Regions from separate parts of the Peteryoungia algae genome, predicted to be linked through region 1. Evidence: riboswitches for the same ligand, from Rfam matches in the RefSeq annotation. Region 1 holds a riboswitch; the other holds the start of a gene.
The links. Region 1 has a riboswitch for FMN ahead of ribB (3,4-dihydroxy-2-butanone-4-phosphate synthase). Riboswitches for the same ligand answer to the same signal wherever they lie in the genome.

Region 1 (8,114 bases):
TTCACCTTGCAGGTGGCGATCTTGACGGCTCAGCGTCTGTGGTCGCCCTTGTCCCCCGCGCCAGGTTTCGCATCATTCTTCGCATCGTGACGCTTGTCGGCGGACAGGGAGCGTCCGACATCGACGGATTCCTTGAATTTGCCATCCTCGTCACGGCGCACATAGCGTTTGTCGGTTCCGGTATCGATAAGCTCACGCGTCGACATAGTTTTCCTCCTGCTGATGCGTGAGATCGCGGCGGACCGGTTGGGCGCTCGTCTGGCATTTCGTTGCCCACAGCGAGAAAACGGAAAAACCGCTGCGTCCACCATCTCGGTCATGTCCGTTTGACACGCCGCGACCTCGACACTGAAACCTTGAGGCCGCAGGAATGTTCCTGGATTCGGGAGGAGACCGATGAGCGATTATCCTGACACACCTGACGGCAGATATTTCGTGGTCAAAGGGCGGCTCTGGCGCAAGAGCGATCCGCGGCTTCCTGATGATCAGCGGGAGCGCCTCGTCAGCGAACTGATGTCCGCGCGACGGGCGGTCCGGGATGCTAAGGACAAGCCTGAAGAGATGGCAGTGGCGCGACAGCGTGTGGACAAGGCGAAGGTCGAGCTTGGAGAACGCGGACCGGTCTGGTGGGCCGATGGCGAGCCAGACCAGAACCGAAAGCTTGTCAAGAATTCGACCTATGCCACATGGTACCGGGAGACGATTTGAGATGACCATGCAGCACCGAGGATTCTGCCTGTCACGGCGGGATGCGTGCAGCGTCCTGCTCGAATACATGCGGGCCCTCGACCGAAGCTCACTTCAGTAGAGGAAGCTTCATGGGTCATTTCTAGACACCCCGCAGTTGCAAAATTTGTAAAGGGTGCTCGCGTTTCATTCAGAGTGGTCGACCCTTCTTAATCCAGCAGCTCTAAACCGGGAGACTGCGATAAGGAACCAACATCGTCAGGAGGCGTTCTGATGGAGGCAACAGGAAAGGAAAACACATGAATGGTATTATTTACCTCGTCGGTCTGGTCGTCGTCGTTGTCGCTGTCCTGTCGTTTTTTGGTCTAGGCTGAAAAGCGAACAGTGATCGGCAGCCAAACGCGTTCGCGCGAGGTTGGCTCGATCTCTTTGCTTAGGCAAAGCTCGTCGTTTTCAAAGTGCAATCCAAGGCTCGACCTTGGCTTGCAGCCACCCTCTATTAGTCCGCCAGATTCGAATTTCTCGACCAATGCGCCACCTTGGCTTGGCAATGTGAATCCCAGAGTTTGACAGGCATCTTGGGTCAGATTTTTCGCCGCTGGAGGAACTCTACGGCGAAAGCATCGCGCCTTATCGGCTTCGGTGCTGTGTCTGGCGCTCAATGTGCCGAAATTCTTTCCATTCGTACATTTGATGCCGGTGATGCCGGCTGCAACCGAGCCCAAACTCCGCTACCGGGCAGCTCCCTTGCCTACTGCCGGTTTTTCGGACACTGGGTTAAGCAAAATCCACCTTGGTTTCAAAGACATGGGGTTGAGATAGCCCAGTGTCGTGCAGCGCTTCGGATTTAGAAGCGCTCGATTTAATCGAACACATCCGCTCTGGCCTCATTTCTCGAGCGATAAACCTTTCGTGCTTTTCTCTCCGTTTTCAGTGATGAGAAGCTTTCATTGCGGCGTGGTCCAAATTCTTCCAGAGCGGCTCGTTGAGCAGGCGTTGGAACCGCGCGCACGTATATAGGGCAGATCAACCGGTCGCCGCAACACCCCAAACTTGGAGGTGTCTATGGTGACGGGAAGGCGGAAGTTGGAGCTATCAACGCGGCGCAAATTGTCCTCGCCAGGTCGGCCACCGGTGTGGCAGCGTGAGCGCCTGTGCCGGTTCTGGCACGGAGTGTCGGCAGGTCTGTCGAGTGAAGAAGCAGCCGTCGAAGCAGCCATCTCTGGCCCTGTTGGTATCCGGCGGTTGCGGAGTTCAGGTGGCATGCATACTACACATCTTGCGCCTGTAGCGGCACCACTCACGGGTCGCAACCTGACGTTCCGGGAACGTGAGGAAATTGCTTTGGAATGCGCTCGGGGCAATGGAGTGCGTGCTATCGCTCGGAAGCTGGGACGGTCGCCCAGCACGATCTCTCGCGAGATCAGGCGCAACTCGGCGACACGGAGCGGAGACTTCGGCTATCGGGCCACTACTGCACAATGGCATGCTGATCGAGCACGTCGACCGAAGACAGGAACGCTAGCAACGAATGCGGCGCTTGGTGACTACGTGCAAGATCGGCTTGCCGGGCTCATAGCCACGCCCGGCGGCATCGCCTTCGATGGCCCCGTCGTGGTATGGAAAGGAAGGCGTGCTGTTCATCGACAAAGTCGACGCTGGTCCAAAGCCTGGAGCCCTGAACAGATTGCGCGGCGTCTAGTGCTGGATTTCCCTAAGGACCCGACCATGCGCATCAGCCACGAAGCTATCTACCAGGCGCTCTACATTCAGGGCCGGGGTGCCTTGAAGCGGGAACTATCTGCTTGCCTTCGTTCCGGACGAGCGCTGCGGCTGCCTCGCGAACGTGCTCGTAGCCATGGCAAATCCTTCATGACAGATGCGTTGACGATTAGCGATCGTCCGTCCGAGATCGACGAAAGAGCGGTACCCGGCCATTGGGAAGGTGATCTTATTCTTGGGCTCGGCAGCTCAGCAATCGGTACGCTTGTGGAACGGACGACACGGTTCACAATGCTCCTGCACCTCCCACGCATGGAAGGTCATGGGATGGACAAGTCTGTCAAAAACGGTCCAGCGCTTGCCGGCCGTGGGGCCGAAGCCGTCCGCAACGCGATCGCAGGCACCATCATGGTTCTACCCGCACAACTTCGCAGATCACTGACCTGGGACCGGGGAGCGGGAGATGGCTCAGCATGCTCGACTGCGCATCGACACTGGGCTCGATATCTATTTCTGCGACCCTCAAAGCCCATGGCAGCGCGGGAGCAACGAGAACACCAATGGCCTGCTGCGTCAGTACTTTCCAAAAGGGACGGATCCCAGCCACCATAGCGCCGATGAACTAAGCGCCGTAGCCCATGCGCTCAATAGCAGACCACGCAAATCGCTGGGCTGGCGTACACCTACAGAGGCGCTCGACGGTTTGCTCAAATCAGATATGATGGAGGGTGTTGCGGCGACCGGTTGAATCTGCCTTGGCTTCCCTCATCAGAATGATGCAGTAGCGCGTCTGGTTTTCCTCGACGCCAGATCGCCAAGATCAGCGCATCAGTGACAAGCTGGGCCGTCATGTTTCCATTCATCGACCAGTCGATGACACGGCATAATAACAGGTCAATAACGGTCGCGACATACAGCCAGCCTTCTGCTGTCCAGATATAGGTGAAGTCCGCCACTCATTTCTGGTTCGGCCGCTTTGTCATGAACTGACGGTCCAGCACGTTTGGCATGATGACGGCACGGTCACCGGCATCTTTCGGTAAGCCACGCCGTCTCGCCTCGCCCTGAGCGCAGTTAAGCGCATCAGCCGCTCGATACGATGGAGACCACAGGATAACCCTTCTTCCAGCACGTCATTCCATACGCGGCGAGCATCATAAGTGCGGTCGCTGATTTTGAAGCTCTACCTGATCTTGTCCGGCAGAACCGCATCATAGTGAGCGCGTTCACTCGCAGAACGATTGAGCCAGGCATGGAAACCTGAAAAAGAACCCCCTAGCGCTTCGTAGAGCCATGCCACCGGCCAGATCGAACGGTGCTTTGCAGTGAACGCGAGTCTCATATCGCGTCTCTGGCGAAGTAGGCTGCGGTCTTTTTTAGGATGTCGCGCCCGCCTTCAACTTGGCGACTTCACGACGGAGCCGATCAATCTCAAGCTTCCCGGCTTCATCTGGCCTTTTCTAGGAAAGACTGGCTGGGATCGTCGCCGTAATCGCGAACCCATTTGCGCAACACATCCTCGTGGACATCAAGGTCACGAGTGGCCTGGGCAACAGCGACCCCACGCTCCTTGACCAGCTTCACCGCCTTAAGCTTGCACTCGCGGCTGAACTTCCTTGGTTGCATTCATGCTCTTCGGTTTCAGAAGGAACACCTTAACTTAGTGTGCATGAAACCGGCAGCAGGCCAAACTCACGGGCCCAGAGCCTGCGGGCGAACTCGTTCTGACCTTCAAGAAGAGCGGGTCATGCGTTCGCGTCCGGTCAACTGCAGGAATCGGTTCATGCCGTCTTGCCAGCCATGTTGAAAACTGGGCTTGAAATGGACGCAACTGAGGTTGTAGGGTTCCGCTGTTCTCAGGGCGGGGTGCAATTCCCCACCGGCGGTATCCGGCTTGGCCGGGAGCCCGCGAGCGCTTCTGCCTCGGCAGAAGGCAGCAGATCCGGTGCGATGCCGGAGCCGACGGTATAGTCCGGATGGAAGAGGACAAGGTGTGTCGACCCGTCTGCAAGGCCGGGTGCATGCGTTTGTTCGCCCAAGGGAAAATTGCGACCGCAGGGTCGTGTTTTGCCGCGAAAGCGGGATACCCTTGAAAGGCATGGAAATGACAGTCTCGAAAATTGAAGATGCAATCGCGGCGCTCGCTGAGGGCGGCATGATCGTCGTTGTGGACGACGAGGATCGCGAGAACGAAGGCGATATCATCATCGCTTCGGAAAAGATTACCCCGGAAGCCGTTGCCTTCATGATGAAGCATGCCCGCGGTCTGATCTGCATTGCCATGGAGGGTGAACGGCTCGATGCGCTGGACATTCCGCTGATGGTGCCGCGCAACACGGAATATCTAAAGACCGCCTTCACGGTGTCCGTCGACTTTATCCATGGCACGACGACCGGGATTTCGGCGGCGGACCGGGCCGCGACCGTTCGCGCGCTGCTGGACGAGACATCGAAGGCCGAGGATTTCGCCCGTCCTGGTCACATCTTTCCGCTTCGCGCGCATCCTGACGGCGTGCTCGGTCGCCCGGGCCACACGGAAGCGGCGGTGGATCTTGCAAGGCTCGCAGGCCTTCAGGCCTCAGGCGTTATCTGTGAGGTCGCGAACGACGATGGGACCATGTCGCGGCTGCCGGAATTGCGCGAGTTCTGTCTGAAACATCAGCTGCCGCTGATCACGATCGCCGATCTTGCTCTTCATATTTCCGGACAGAAAAGCGGCGAAGCGGTCGCCGCCTGATGCCTTGCCTTGGCCGAAAGAGCTGATCTTTCGGCCACATTCAAACGGCGTTCGAAACAGGTGACTTCACGCGTGTGATCGCCTCGCGCCACCGCGTCAGCAGGTCGGCGCGCGCTTCGGTCTGCATGGTCCCGGGATCGAACCGGCGAGCATGGGAAGGCTCTGGGGGGCTGATCCCCAATGAGTGGAAGGCCATCGCCGCTGCACCGATGGCGCCGACTTCCGGCTGATCGCCGCGCAATACCGGCCGGTCCAGAATGTCCGCCTGCAACTGCATGAGGAAATCATTGGTCGACGCACCGCCATCCGCCATCAGTCCGGACAGAGCAAGCCCGACATCCTGCTGCATGGCCTCGAAGACGTCGGCAATCTGAAGGGCGACTGCCTCCATCGTTGCGCGGGCGACATGGGCCGGCATGGTCGCATGGGTCATCCCGGAAATCGTGCCCGTGGCATTGTCCGTCCAATGTGGCGCACCCAGACCGGCAAGTGCCGGGACGAAAACCACCTTGCCACTGTCGGAGACGGATTGCGCAAGATCGGACAGGGCGGCCGGGCCGTCGAGACCCAGCAGGGTCGCGGCAAAGGCAATGGCCTGTGCCGAAACGGTGATATTCCCCTCAAGAGCATAGGCGACGCCGGAACCATCCGACCAGGCGATCGTGCTCGAGAGACCATGCCCTGACAACACACGCCTGTCAGTCAGGGTCATCAGTGACGAGCCTGTGCCGAAGGTCGCCTTGACCAGGCCCGGGGCGCGGACGCCGTGGCCATAGAGAGCCGCGTGGCTGTCACCCATCATGGCAAGGATCGGCGTGCCTGCTGGCAGCGCAGTTGTCCCTGCCTCGGTATGGCCGAAGCGACTGTTCGAGGGCAGGGCCCGCGGGAGCGCCGAGGCCGGGACGTCGAAGAGGGTGCAGAGTTCAGGGCTCCATTCCAGTTTCGCCGTGTCGAACAACATGGTGCGCGAGGCATTGGAATGGTCGGTTGCAAAGACAGCTCCACCCGTCATCTTGAACAGGAGCCAGCTGTCCACCGTGCCGGCACGCAGACGTCCGCGTTTTGCGAGATCCCGCGCCGACGCCACGTGTTCCATCACCCAGCCGAGCTTCGATGCCGGGAAGAGCGCGTTGATCGACAAACCGGTTAGGCCGACGACGGTCGCATCATGTCCGGTATCGATGAAAGCCTGGCAGGCGGCCGCAGTCCGGCGACACTGCCACAGAATGGCGGGTGCGAGCGGTTCGCCGGTCTCGGAATCCCAGACCACAAGGGTCTCTCTCTGGTTGCTGATGGCGATCCCGGCGATGGAGCCGTGGTTGCCCGCAACGATGTCGGCCATGACGGACTGGACACTCGTCCAGATGGCATCGGCCGACTGCTCGGCCCAGCCTGGTCGCGGATAGTTCGATGCGAGCGGTGCCGAGGCCTTTGCAACGACCTTGCCCAAGGCATCGATGAGCACGGCCTTGGTGTTGGTCGTGCCCTGGTCGACGGCAAGGATGAGCGGCCTGTCTTGCGCCATCGTGCTCACCGCTTGCGCGCGAGCGCCCGGCGGGCTGCCGCGGCGATCCCGTCGGCTGTGATGCCGTAATGCTCGAAGAGGAAGTCCACGGAGCCGGTGACGACAAAACCGGGAAATCCGACCCGCTCCACCGGGACCGGCTGATGTCCGGCCGTGTATTCGGCGACAGCGCCGCCCAGACCGCCGCGGATATTGGCTTCTTCCACGGTGACAATCGCACCGGTATCGCCGGCGGCGGCAGCGAGCGCCTCCTCGTCGAGCGGATTGAGGGTCGCCATGTTGAGGACGCGGGCCGAAATGCCTTCGCCCTGAAGCTTTTCGGCAGCTTGACGCGCCAGGTGCACGGTGGTGCCGCAGCCGATCACGGTCACGTCGCTGCCGTCTCGAACAAGTTCGGCCTTTCCGTGGCGGAAGATACGGTTCTTGATGTCAAGGTCCGGCACCGGCATGCGGCTCAGGCGCAGATAGACAGGACCTTCATGGGCTGCTGCCCACTTGACCGCTTCTGCCGTTTCCCAGGCGTCTGAAGGCACGATGACTGTGACGGCGTCGAGCGGACGAAGCCAGGCAAAGTCCTCGATCGAGTGGTGCGTGGGGCCAAGCTCGCCATAGGCCACGCCGGACGACTGGCCGACGAGCTTCACGTTGAAGCGGGCATAGGCGATGTCTGCCTTGATCTGCTCCAGGGCGCGAGCGGTCAGGAAACACGCGGCGGCCGAGACGAAGGGGATCTTGCCGCCATTGGCAAGGCCGGCGCCGACGCCGACCATGTTCTGCTCGGCGATGCCGACGTTGACCAGACGCTCGGGAAACGCCTTCTGAAAGCCGCCGAGCTTCGACGAGCCGACGGAATCGTTGACGACGGCGACGATCCGCGGATCCCGGGCCGCGAGGTCCTCGAGCGTGCGAGCCCAGGCGTCACGGCAGTCGTGGAAACCTTCCTGTTTCTTGGCGGGAGCGGCCATCAGACGAGTTCCTCCAAAGCAATTCCGTACTGTTCGGCATTAGGCACGCCATGGTGCCAGGATGCCTTGTTTTCCATGAAGGACACACCCTTGCCTTTCACAGTATTGGCAATCACGCAGAGCGGACGGCCCCTGCCCATGCGCGGTGTCGCCAGGACGTCGAGGAGGGCGCCGATATCATGGCCATCCACCATCAATGCCTCCCAGCCAAAGGCCCTGAACTTTTCGTCGAGGGGATCCAGACCATTGGTCTCCTCGGTGCCCATTCCCTGCTGAAGACGGTTGCGGTCAACGATCAGGGTCAGATTTTCGACCTTTCGATGGCCGGCGGTCATTGCCGCCTCCCAGTTGGAGCCTTCCTGCAGTTCCCCGTCGCCAGTCAGTACGAATGTGCGATGAGCCTGCTCCGAGATCTGGGCGGCGATTGCAATGCCGAGCCCGACAGGCAAGCCATGTCCGAGCGGCCCGGTGTTGGTTT
Region 2 (8,114 bases), 2.1 Mb from region 1:
GCGAGCGCCGTCAGCGGCGTGGAGATCAGGAAAAAGAAACGGCGGCGGCCGAAGCGGGATCGTACGCGGTCGGAAAGCCAGCCGAACAGGGGATCGGTGACCGCGTCGATCAGACGGATGCCGAGCAGCACGATACCGATCGTTGCCAGCGACATGGCGAAGTGATCTGCGTAAAAGGTCGGCAGAACGATGTAAAAGGGCAGCGCTATGGCGGCCATGGGGATCGCCGGCAGGGCGTAAAGCACGAGGCGAGAGGGCGCCGGAGCCTGGTGTGTCATGATATCCCGATCAATTGGCTGTCTCAGACGTCTACGACTTTGCCGCGCTTGCGGTTTTACCGGAACGACGGCAGCGTTCGGAACAGTAGATGACGCTTTCCCAGTTGCGCTCCCACTTCTTGCGCCAGGCGAAGGGTCTGCGGCAGGCGGGGCAGGTCTTGTCGGGCAGATCGCCCTTGCGGATCATCTTCGGCATTTCGCTCCCTCGCTTCCTGCGCTGCAATTCGCATCTGAGGGCTGAGCGGATCACTTCAGGACAATCAAGCTGTTGAAGCTTGCCACCCCCTGCCCCACTTGCTAGCTCGAAGCCACAATCACGGGAGAGACATCACGATGCGAGAACATAAATTTGGCCGGACGGAATTCACCGTCAGCGATATCGGCTTCGGCGCATGGCAGATCGGTGGGTCCTGGGGCGAGGTTTCCGAGGCCGACGGCCGGGCAGCGCTCAATGCGGCCCTCGATGCCGGCATGACCTTCATCGATACGGCTGACGTCTATGGCGACGGCCGGTCGGAAAAGATCATCGCCGAGGTGCTGAAGGCACGCGGCGGCGAGCGGCCGATGGTGGCGACCAAGGCCGGTCGCCGGCTGAACCCGCATGTGGCTGACGGTTACACCAAGGCCAATATCGAGGCGTTCATCGACCGCTCGCTGAAGAACCTGGAAATCGACAGTCTCGATCTCGTGCAGCTGCACTGCCCACCGACCGAAGTCTATTATCGACAGGACATGTTCGAGGGGCTCGAAGAGATCCGCAAGGCCGGCAAGATCAAGCACTACGGTGTCTCGGTGGAAAAGGTCGAGGAAGCGCTCAAGGCGATCGAATATCCGGGTGTGGCTTCGGTGCAGATCATCTTCAACATGTTCCGCCAGCGTGCCGCCAGCCTGTTCTTCCAGGAAGCCAAGCGCCGCAACGTCGCCGTCATCGCGCGCGTGCCGCTGGCAAGCGGGCTGCTTTCGGGCAAGATCACCGCGAGCACACAGTTTGCTGCTGAAGACCACCGCAATTTCAATCGCAATGGCGAGGCCTTTGACGTTGGTGAGACCTTTGCGGGCGTGCCTTTCGAGACAGGTCTCGCGGCGGTCGAGGAAGTCCGCAAGCTGGTACCATCAGGTGCCTCGATGGCGCAGTTTGCTCTGCGCTGGATCCTGATGCATGAGGCCGTCACGGTCGTCATCCCCGGCGCCCGCAATGGCGAGCAGGCCAAAGCGAATGCGGCAGCGTCCGATCTGGCAGCCCTGTCTGCCGATGTCATGGCTGCATCGCGCGACGTTTATGAACGCCTGATCGCGCCGCATGTGCACCACCGCTGGTAAGAGGCGGACGCTCTCAAAAGGACGAGGCCGGGTGAGCGATCACCCGGCCTCTCTTTTATCAAGACGTCGATCCGTCGATCAGTTCGTGCCCCGCAGGTTCACTTCCCAGAACAGCGTTTCGCCGGACGAATCGTCCACACCGTCGTTGTCGGTGACCGCAAAGGCCTTGCCCGAGGCGTCGAAGGCAAAGCCTTCGAGCTTGTCGACCACGTAGCCATTGGTGGCGGCCTTCAGATCCGGAATGAAGTCGTGGACTTCTTCCTTGGTGACGGTCGGAAGCTGCTCGCCGAGCTTGGCGGGCTTCAAATCGGCGACGGCAACTCGGAAAAGCTTCTTGAGCTTGGCGTTGTCGCCGATCTGGTTGTCGCGCTCGACGATATAGACATAGTCGCCGTGGGCGGTGATTTCCGACAGGCCGACCCAGCCTTCAGCGGCCTTTTCCAGCGGATAGCGAACGGCGCCCCATTCCTTGGACTTGGGGTTGTAGGAGAGGAGCTTCACCGAGCCCTTCTCGTCGTCACCCCATTCACGCTGAACTGCCATCCAGAGGGTCATGTCGTCACCGGTGCCGACACTGGTGACACCTTCGAGGCCGAAGCGGGTCTGGCCTGCGAGCAGTTCAACTGGGAGGCCGATCTCGGCCTTGATCTCACCCTTGGCATCGACATTGTAGAGGCCATGGCCGACGAGCTTGGCAGAATCGCCTTCCGAGGCCAGCCAGAAGCCGCCCTTGCCATCCAGCGCGATACCTTCGAGATCGAGCTTCTGGGCAGCAGCGCCGCCGCGGGTGACCGGCAGAGCCGAGGTGATGACGGCCGGCTTCTGCGTTGCGTCGATCGTGTAGATGGTCGGCTGCATCGCATAGAAACTGTCATTGACCGCATAGAGCGTGCCTGCCTTTTCGGCATCGCCGACGAGGCCAGACAGAGCGCCCCAGCCGATCGGTGCACCATCGACCATGGCCGACTTCAGCATTGGATAGGCAGGCGTGCCTTCAGCCAGCTCATAGAGCATGACATGCGAGCGCGGGCCGCCATCTTCGCCGAGGTCCACCTCGTTGGCGGTGACCAGCAGGTTGCGCGACGGAATGGCAACGGCGCCTTCCGGCGACACACCGGACGGCAGAAGCTGTGTCAGTTCCGGCTCGGCGCCGGTGTCCTTGTAGACTGCGGCGATCGAGGAACGCTCGGACAGAACGAAGAAGTAGTTCTGATCGCCGAAGGTTGCGACTTCCAGGCCTTCCGGCTCGACGCCCTTGGACTTGGCACGCTTGTCGGGAAAATGACCGATCTGGGCGATGGCCATTTCCAGCGACGGACCGGACTCATAGGCAACCTTGCCGGTCTTGTCGAAGATGGTGAAACTGCGCGAGCCACCGTTCCAGTCGCCTTCATTGGCAATAACCAGACGGTTGTCGTCGAGCCACTTCACGGCATCAGGCTCGCGCGGAACGCCTTCCCTTGTACCGGTGAACTTGAGTGCTCCATCCGACTTGGTGTCGATACCTTCAAGGTCGACCGTACCGGCAGAAAAGTGGGCCTTCACGTCACCGGTCTTGCCGTCGACGATGGCAATGTGGTTGTTTTCCTGCAGCGTCACTGCGATTTCGCCGAGGCTGTTGATCGCGACGAATTCCGGTTCCGGATCCTCAGGTGCAATCTCGGCAAGATCGGTCAACGCGACGCGCTTCATCGAGCCGCAATCAGCAACGCCATCATTGAGCGACAGGATGACGAGGTCACCGGCCGGCATCTGCGGCAGGGCGCCATCGTTCAAGTCTTCGTCACGCTCGTTTTCGATGGCGATGGCGATGAATGAGCCGTCCTTGGCCACGGCGACCGAATCCGGCTGACCGCCGATATCGCAGGTGGCATCGACAGCCTTCGAGGCAATGTCCACGATCGCGAGCTTGCCCGACGGGCTGGTAAAGTTCTCGGAGGTGTTGACCCCGACGAGTACCTTGCCGCCAGCGACAGCCACGGAAGTCGGCTCGCCGTCCATCATCACAGCGCCCGCAGCCTTCGGTGCCCTGGCGTCCGTGATGTCGATGAAGCCGATGCCACCGAGCGGGCTGTCGGAGTAGATCAGTGTGTTGCCGTCTTCCGAGGCGGTGATGATCTCGGCAGAGGTGGTGGTCAACTTGTCCTTGTCGGCCGGCAAATTGGCGGCGACCGGGAAGGCGGCAATGCGGTTGAAAACCTGTTCGGCAGCGGCCGGCAGGGCCACGGATGCAAAAAGCGCCGCCGTCAGGGCGACGCGGGAGAGACCATGGGTCATCGGGAAACCTCCAGTATCCAGAAATGGAACAAGAGGTTTCTGGGGCAGTCGGGTGACAGTCGGATGACAGATTGGCGGTCGTCCGACGAATTCCTGCCGGATATCCCGATAAGCTGTTCCTATAGGTTGCTGTTCTCGAGACCTGTCATTGGGACGCCGGCGATGCTTCCTTGCCGGCCTCGCGCAACATCAGGAAGAGTGAAGCCCCGAGGATCAGCAATGCGCCCAACCACAGATAGCCGCTCGGCGCATAGCCGAAGACCAGCCAGCCGGCAAAGACGTTGAGCGGGAGCTTCAGGTCGTCAAACGGCTGAACATAGGCCGCGTCAGCGGCATTGTAGGCGAGTGTCAGCAGATATTGCCCAAAGGCCGTCAGCAGACCGGCGGCGAGCAACAGCCAGAGGGTGAGGCCTTCCGGCACGGCGAAGCCACCGGCAACTGCGAGCCCGGCATTGATCGGCGTCAGCAGCACCAGCAGCCAGACCGTGACCGTTTCCGGTGCCTCGTAATGCGTGAGGTTCTTCATGATCAATGAGGAACCGCCCCAGAGCAGGGCCGAAAAGACCGGCAGGAGGGCGGCCAGGGTGAAGCTGTCCGACCAGGGCTGGAGGATGATCATCGCGCCGACGAAGCCCGTCAGCGTCGCAAGCCAGCGGTCGCGGCCGACGGTCTCGCCGAGAAAGAGGCGTGCGCCGATGATGATGAAGAAGGGCGAGGTCATGACGAGAGCGATGGCCTGCCAGATCGGGACGGTGGCGAGGCCCGTGACCCAGGCCTGCACGCCGAAGGCGGCCAGCAGGACCCGCAGGATGTGGCGCACCGGATAGTCGGTCTTCATGGCACGCAGACCGAGCCGGAAGAGCAAGGGGAGAGAGAGGACGAGGGCAAAGCCATATTGCCAGAAGGCTGTTGAGGCCGGCGGGAAACCGAGCGTCATGGCAAGCCATTGCGTGACGACGTTGAGAGCGGCGAAGGCGACGCCCGCCAGAACCATGAAACCGGCGCCGAGGACGGCCCGGGAGCGCAAGAGCGAAACGGAGCTCTGATTCATGTCATTTTTCCTTTTCCAAAGGACCAACACAAACCAGGACAGATGAGGACGACGAAAAGCGCACCCGGACGGGCACGGATCTGCGCAGCAACGCCTCCGCGATCCGCAACGAGCGGAACAAGGGCGTGGCCTGACCTCATTCTCTTTCATCCGGACTTTAACCGTCGGCTCCGGCTTTGCACCGGATCTGCTGACCCTGCCTTTCGCGAATGAAAGGCAGGCGCTCGCGGGCTTCGGGTCTCCCCGTTACCGCCGGTGGGGAGTTTCACCCCGCCCTGAGAACGAATGCCGGTACAACCGGCGCCTCACAGATAAGACAGGTCTCGCTGCAGCGCAAGAAGGGCAAAAAGAAAGCCCGGCACAAAGCCGGGCTCACCAGTATGTCAGCTGACCATCGGCACCGAAGGGTGCGACGGTCACGACGGATCAGCTGTTGACAGCGTCCTTCAGGCCCTTGCCGGCCGTGAACTTCGGAACGTTGCGAGCCGGGATGTCGACTTCAGCGCCGGTGGACGGGTTGCGGCCCTTGGAGGCTTCGCGACGGCCAACGGTGAAGGCGCCGAAGCCAGCGAGACGAATGTCGCCGCCGTTCTTCAGTTCAGCCTGGACCGTTTCAAAAACGGCATCAACGGCAGAGGCAGCGTCAGCCTTGGTGAGGCCAGCCTTCTCGGCGACCGCGGATACGAGTTCGTTCTTGTTCATGTTTCCACCCTTTCTGATTGGTATGAAACGACTCAAATGATTAAGTCGGGCGGAGAATACGAAAGCTTCTGCCCTTCGCAACTCAAAAGCACCTGAAAGCCCCGGAAAACAAGCCTTTCACGCGGCATTTCACAAAAAAGGCTGGCATAAATGCCAGCCTTTTTGTCGGTTTTGGAGCTTTGTGGCTCACTTATGGCAGATTTGCCTCAGTGAGCGATGGTTGCACCGGTTTCATCGGTGCCGTCGACCACGCCGATCGCCGGCGTTTCAACGGTTCCATCCCACTCGATCGGCTCGGGGACACGGACCAGGGCGTGCCTGATAACCTCGCCCATGCGCGACACCGGAACGATCTCCATGTTGTTCTTCACATTGTCCGGAATGTCCGCCAGATCCTTGGCGTTCTCTTCCGGAATGAGAACCTTCTTGATGCCACCGCGAAGGGCTGCGAGCAGCTTTTCCTTCAGGCCACCGATCGGCAGGACACGACCGCGCAGGGTGATTTCACCCGTCATGGCGACATCCTTGTTGACCGGGATGCCGGTCATGATCGAGACGATCGCCGTTGCCATGGCAACACCTGCGGACGGACCATCCTTCGGGGTCGCCCCTTCCGGAACGTGAACGTGGATGTCGGACTTGTCGAAGCGCGGCGGCTCGACACCAAAATCGACGGCGCGCGAACGGACATAGGATGCCGCTGCCGAAATCGATTCCTTCATCACTTCCTTCAGGTTGCCGGTGACCGTCATGCGGCCCTTGCCGGGCATCATGACGCCTTCGATGGTCAGCAATTCTCCACCCACTTCCGTCCAGGCCAGACCCGTGACAACGCCGACCTGGTCTTCGCCCTCGGCTTCGCCGTGGCGGAAGCGCGGAACGCCCAGATATTCGTTGATGTTCGCACCGGTCACGGCAACCGAGGTCACCTTGCCCTTGATGATTTCGGTCACGGCCTTGCGGGCGAGCTTCATCAGTTCGCGTTCGAAGGAGCGGACACCGGCTTCGCGGGTGTACTGCTGGATGATCGCCATGATCGCCGAATCCGCCACGGAGAATTCTTCCGGGCGCAGGGCGTGTTCCTTGATCGCCTTGGGCAACAGGTGCCGCTTGGCGATTTCGAGCTTTTCATCCTCGGTGTAACCGGCAATGCGGATGATCTCCATGCGGTCCATGAGGGGACCCGGGATATTCAGCGTATTGGCAGTCGTGACGAACATGACATTCGACAGGTCGTATTCCACTTCAAGATAGTGGTCCATGAATGTCGAGTTCTGTTCCGGATCCAGCACCTCGAGCAGGGCCGACGACGGGTCGCCACGGAAGTCCATGCCCATCTTGTCGATTTCATCGAGCAGGAAGAGCGGGTTGGACTTCTTGGCCTTCTTCATCGACTGCACGATCTTGCCGGGCATCGAACCAATATAGGTGCGGCGGTGACCACGGATCTCGGCTTCGTCACGGACGCCACCGAGGGCCATGCGCACGTATTCGCGGCCGGTCGCCTTGGCGATCGACTTGGCGAGCGAGGTCTTGCCGACGCCCGGAGGACCGACGAGGCAGAGGATGGGGCCCTTAAGCTTCGTCGCACGCGCCTGAACGGCGAGATATTCAACGATGCGTTCCTTGACCTTGTCGAGACCGAAATGGTCCTCGTCGAGGGTCTTCTCGGCCGCGTTGAGGTCGATCTTGACCTTTGACTTCTTGCTCCAGGGCAGACCGAGCAGCCAGTCGAGGTAGTTGCGCACGACGGTGGCTTCCGCCGACATCGGGCTCATGTGGCGCAGCTTCTTCAGCTCCGCATCGGCCTTTTCCTTGGCTTCCTTGGAAAGCTTGGTCTTGGCGATGCGCTCTTCCAGTTCGGCCATCTCGTCACGGCCGTCTTCGCCGTCGCCGAGTTCCTTCTGGATCGCCTTCATCTGTTCGTTGAGGTAGTATTCGCGCTGGGTCTTTTCCATCTGGCGCTTGACGCGCGAGCGGATGCGCTTCTCGACCTGCAAGACGGAGATCTCGCCTTCCATGAAGCCGAGCGCCTTTTCCAGGCGCGTCTTCACGCTCACCGTTTCCAGCATTTCCTGCTTTTCGGTGATCTTGATGGAGAGATGCGAAGCGACCGTGTCGGCCAGCTTCGAGTAGTCCTCGATCTGGCTCGCGGCACCGACGACCTCGGGGGAGATCTTCTTGTTCAGCTTGACGTAGTTTTCGAATTCCGAAACCACCGAGCGGGACAGCGCCTCGATTTCCACGGCGTCTTCTGCCGGTTCGGCAAGAATGATGGCCTTGGCCTCGTAATAGTCCTCGCGGGCCGTGTACGCCTCGACCTTAGCACGTGCGCGTCCCTCGATCAGCACCTTCACGGTGCCGTCGGGCAGCTTCAGGAGCTGGAGCACATTGGCGACGGTGCCGACTTCGTAGATCGCGTCGGGCGTGGGATCGTCATCACTCGCATTGATTTGCGTGGCCAGCATGATCTGCTTGTCGGAACC

Region 2: it holds a riboswitch for FMN, as region 1 does, so the genes downstream of both, QTL56_RS02445 (DMT family transporter) here and ribB (3,4-dihydroxy-2-butanone-4-phosphate synthase) in region 1, are expected to answer to the same signal.

What each region holds. Positions count from the first base shown of each region.
Region 1 is NZ_CP128477.1:2,589,609-2,597,722, reverse strand. Features, by position in the region: gene QTL56_RS12365 (hypothetical protein) at 30-206, opposite strand; gene QTL56_RS12360 (hypothetical protein) at 397-708, shown strand; partial or broken gene QTL56_RS20930 (IS3 family transposase) at 1,419-1,679, opposite strand; partial or broken gene QTL56_RS12355 (IS30 family transposase) at 1,753-3,157, shown strand; partial or broken gene QTL56_RS12350 (IS3 family transposase) at 3,165-4,035, opposite strand; FMN riboswitch at 4,258-4,401, shown strand; gene ribB (3,4-dihydroxy-2-butanone-4-phosphate synthase) at 4,514-5,146, shown strand; gene QTL56_RS12340 (FGGY family carbohydrate kinase) at 5,187-6,671, opposite strand; gene QTL56_RS12335 (transketolase family protein) at 6,677-7,636, opposite strand; gene QTL56_RS12330 (transketolase) at 7,636-8,114, opposite strand, start outside.
Region 2 is NZ_CP128477.1:474,102-482,215, reverse strand. Features, by position in the region: gene QTL56_RS02465 (MFS transporter) at 1-278, opposite strand, end outside; gene QTL56_RS02460 (DUF2256 domain-containing protein) at 310-474, opposite strand; gene QTL56_RS02455 (aldo/keto reductase) at 612-1,598, shown strand; gene QTL56_RS02450 (esterase-like activity of phytase family protein) at 1,677-3,875, opposite strand; gene QTL56_RS02445 (DMT family transporter) at 4,021-4,926, opposite strand; FMN riboswitch at 5,061-5,213, opposite strand; gene hupB (DNA-binding protein HupB) at 5,353-5,628, opposite strand; gene lon (endopeptidase La) at 5,835-8,114, opposite strand, start outside.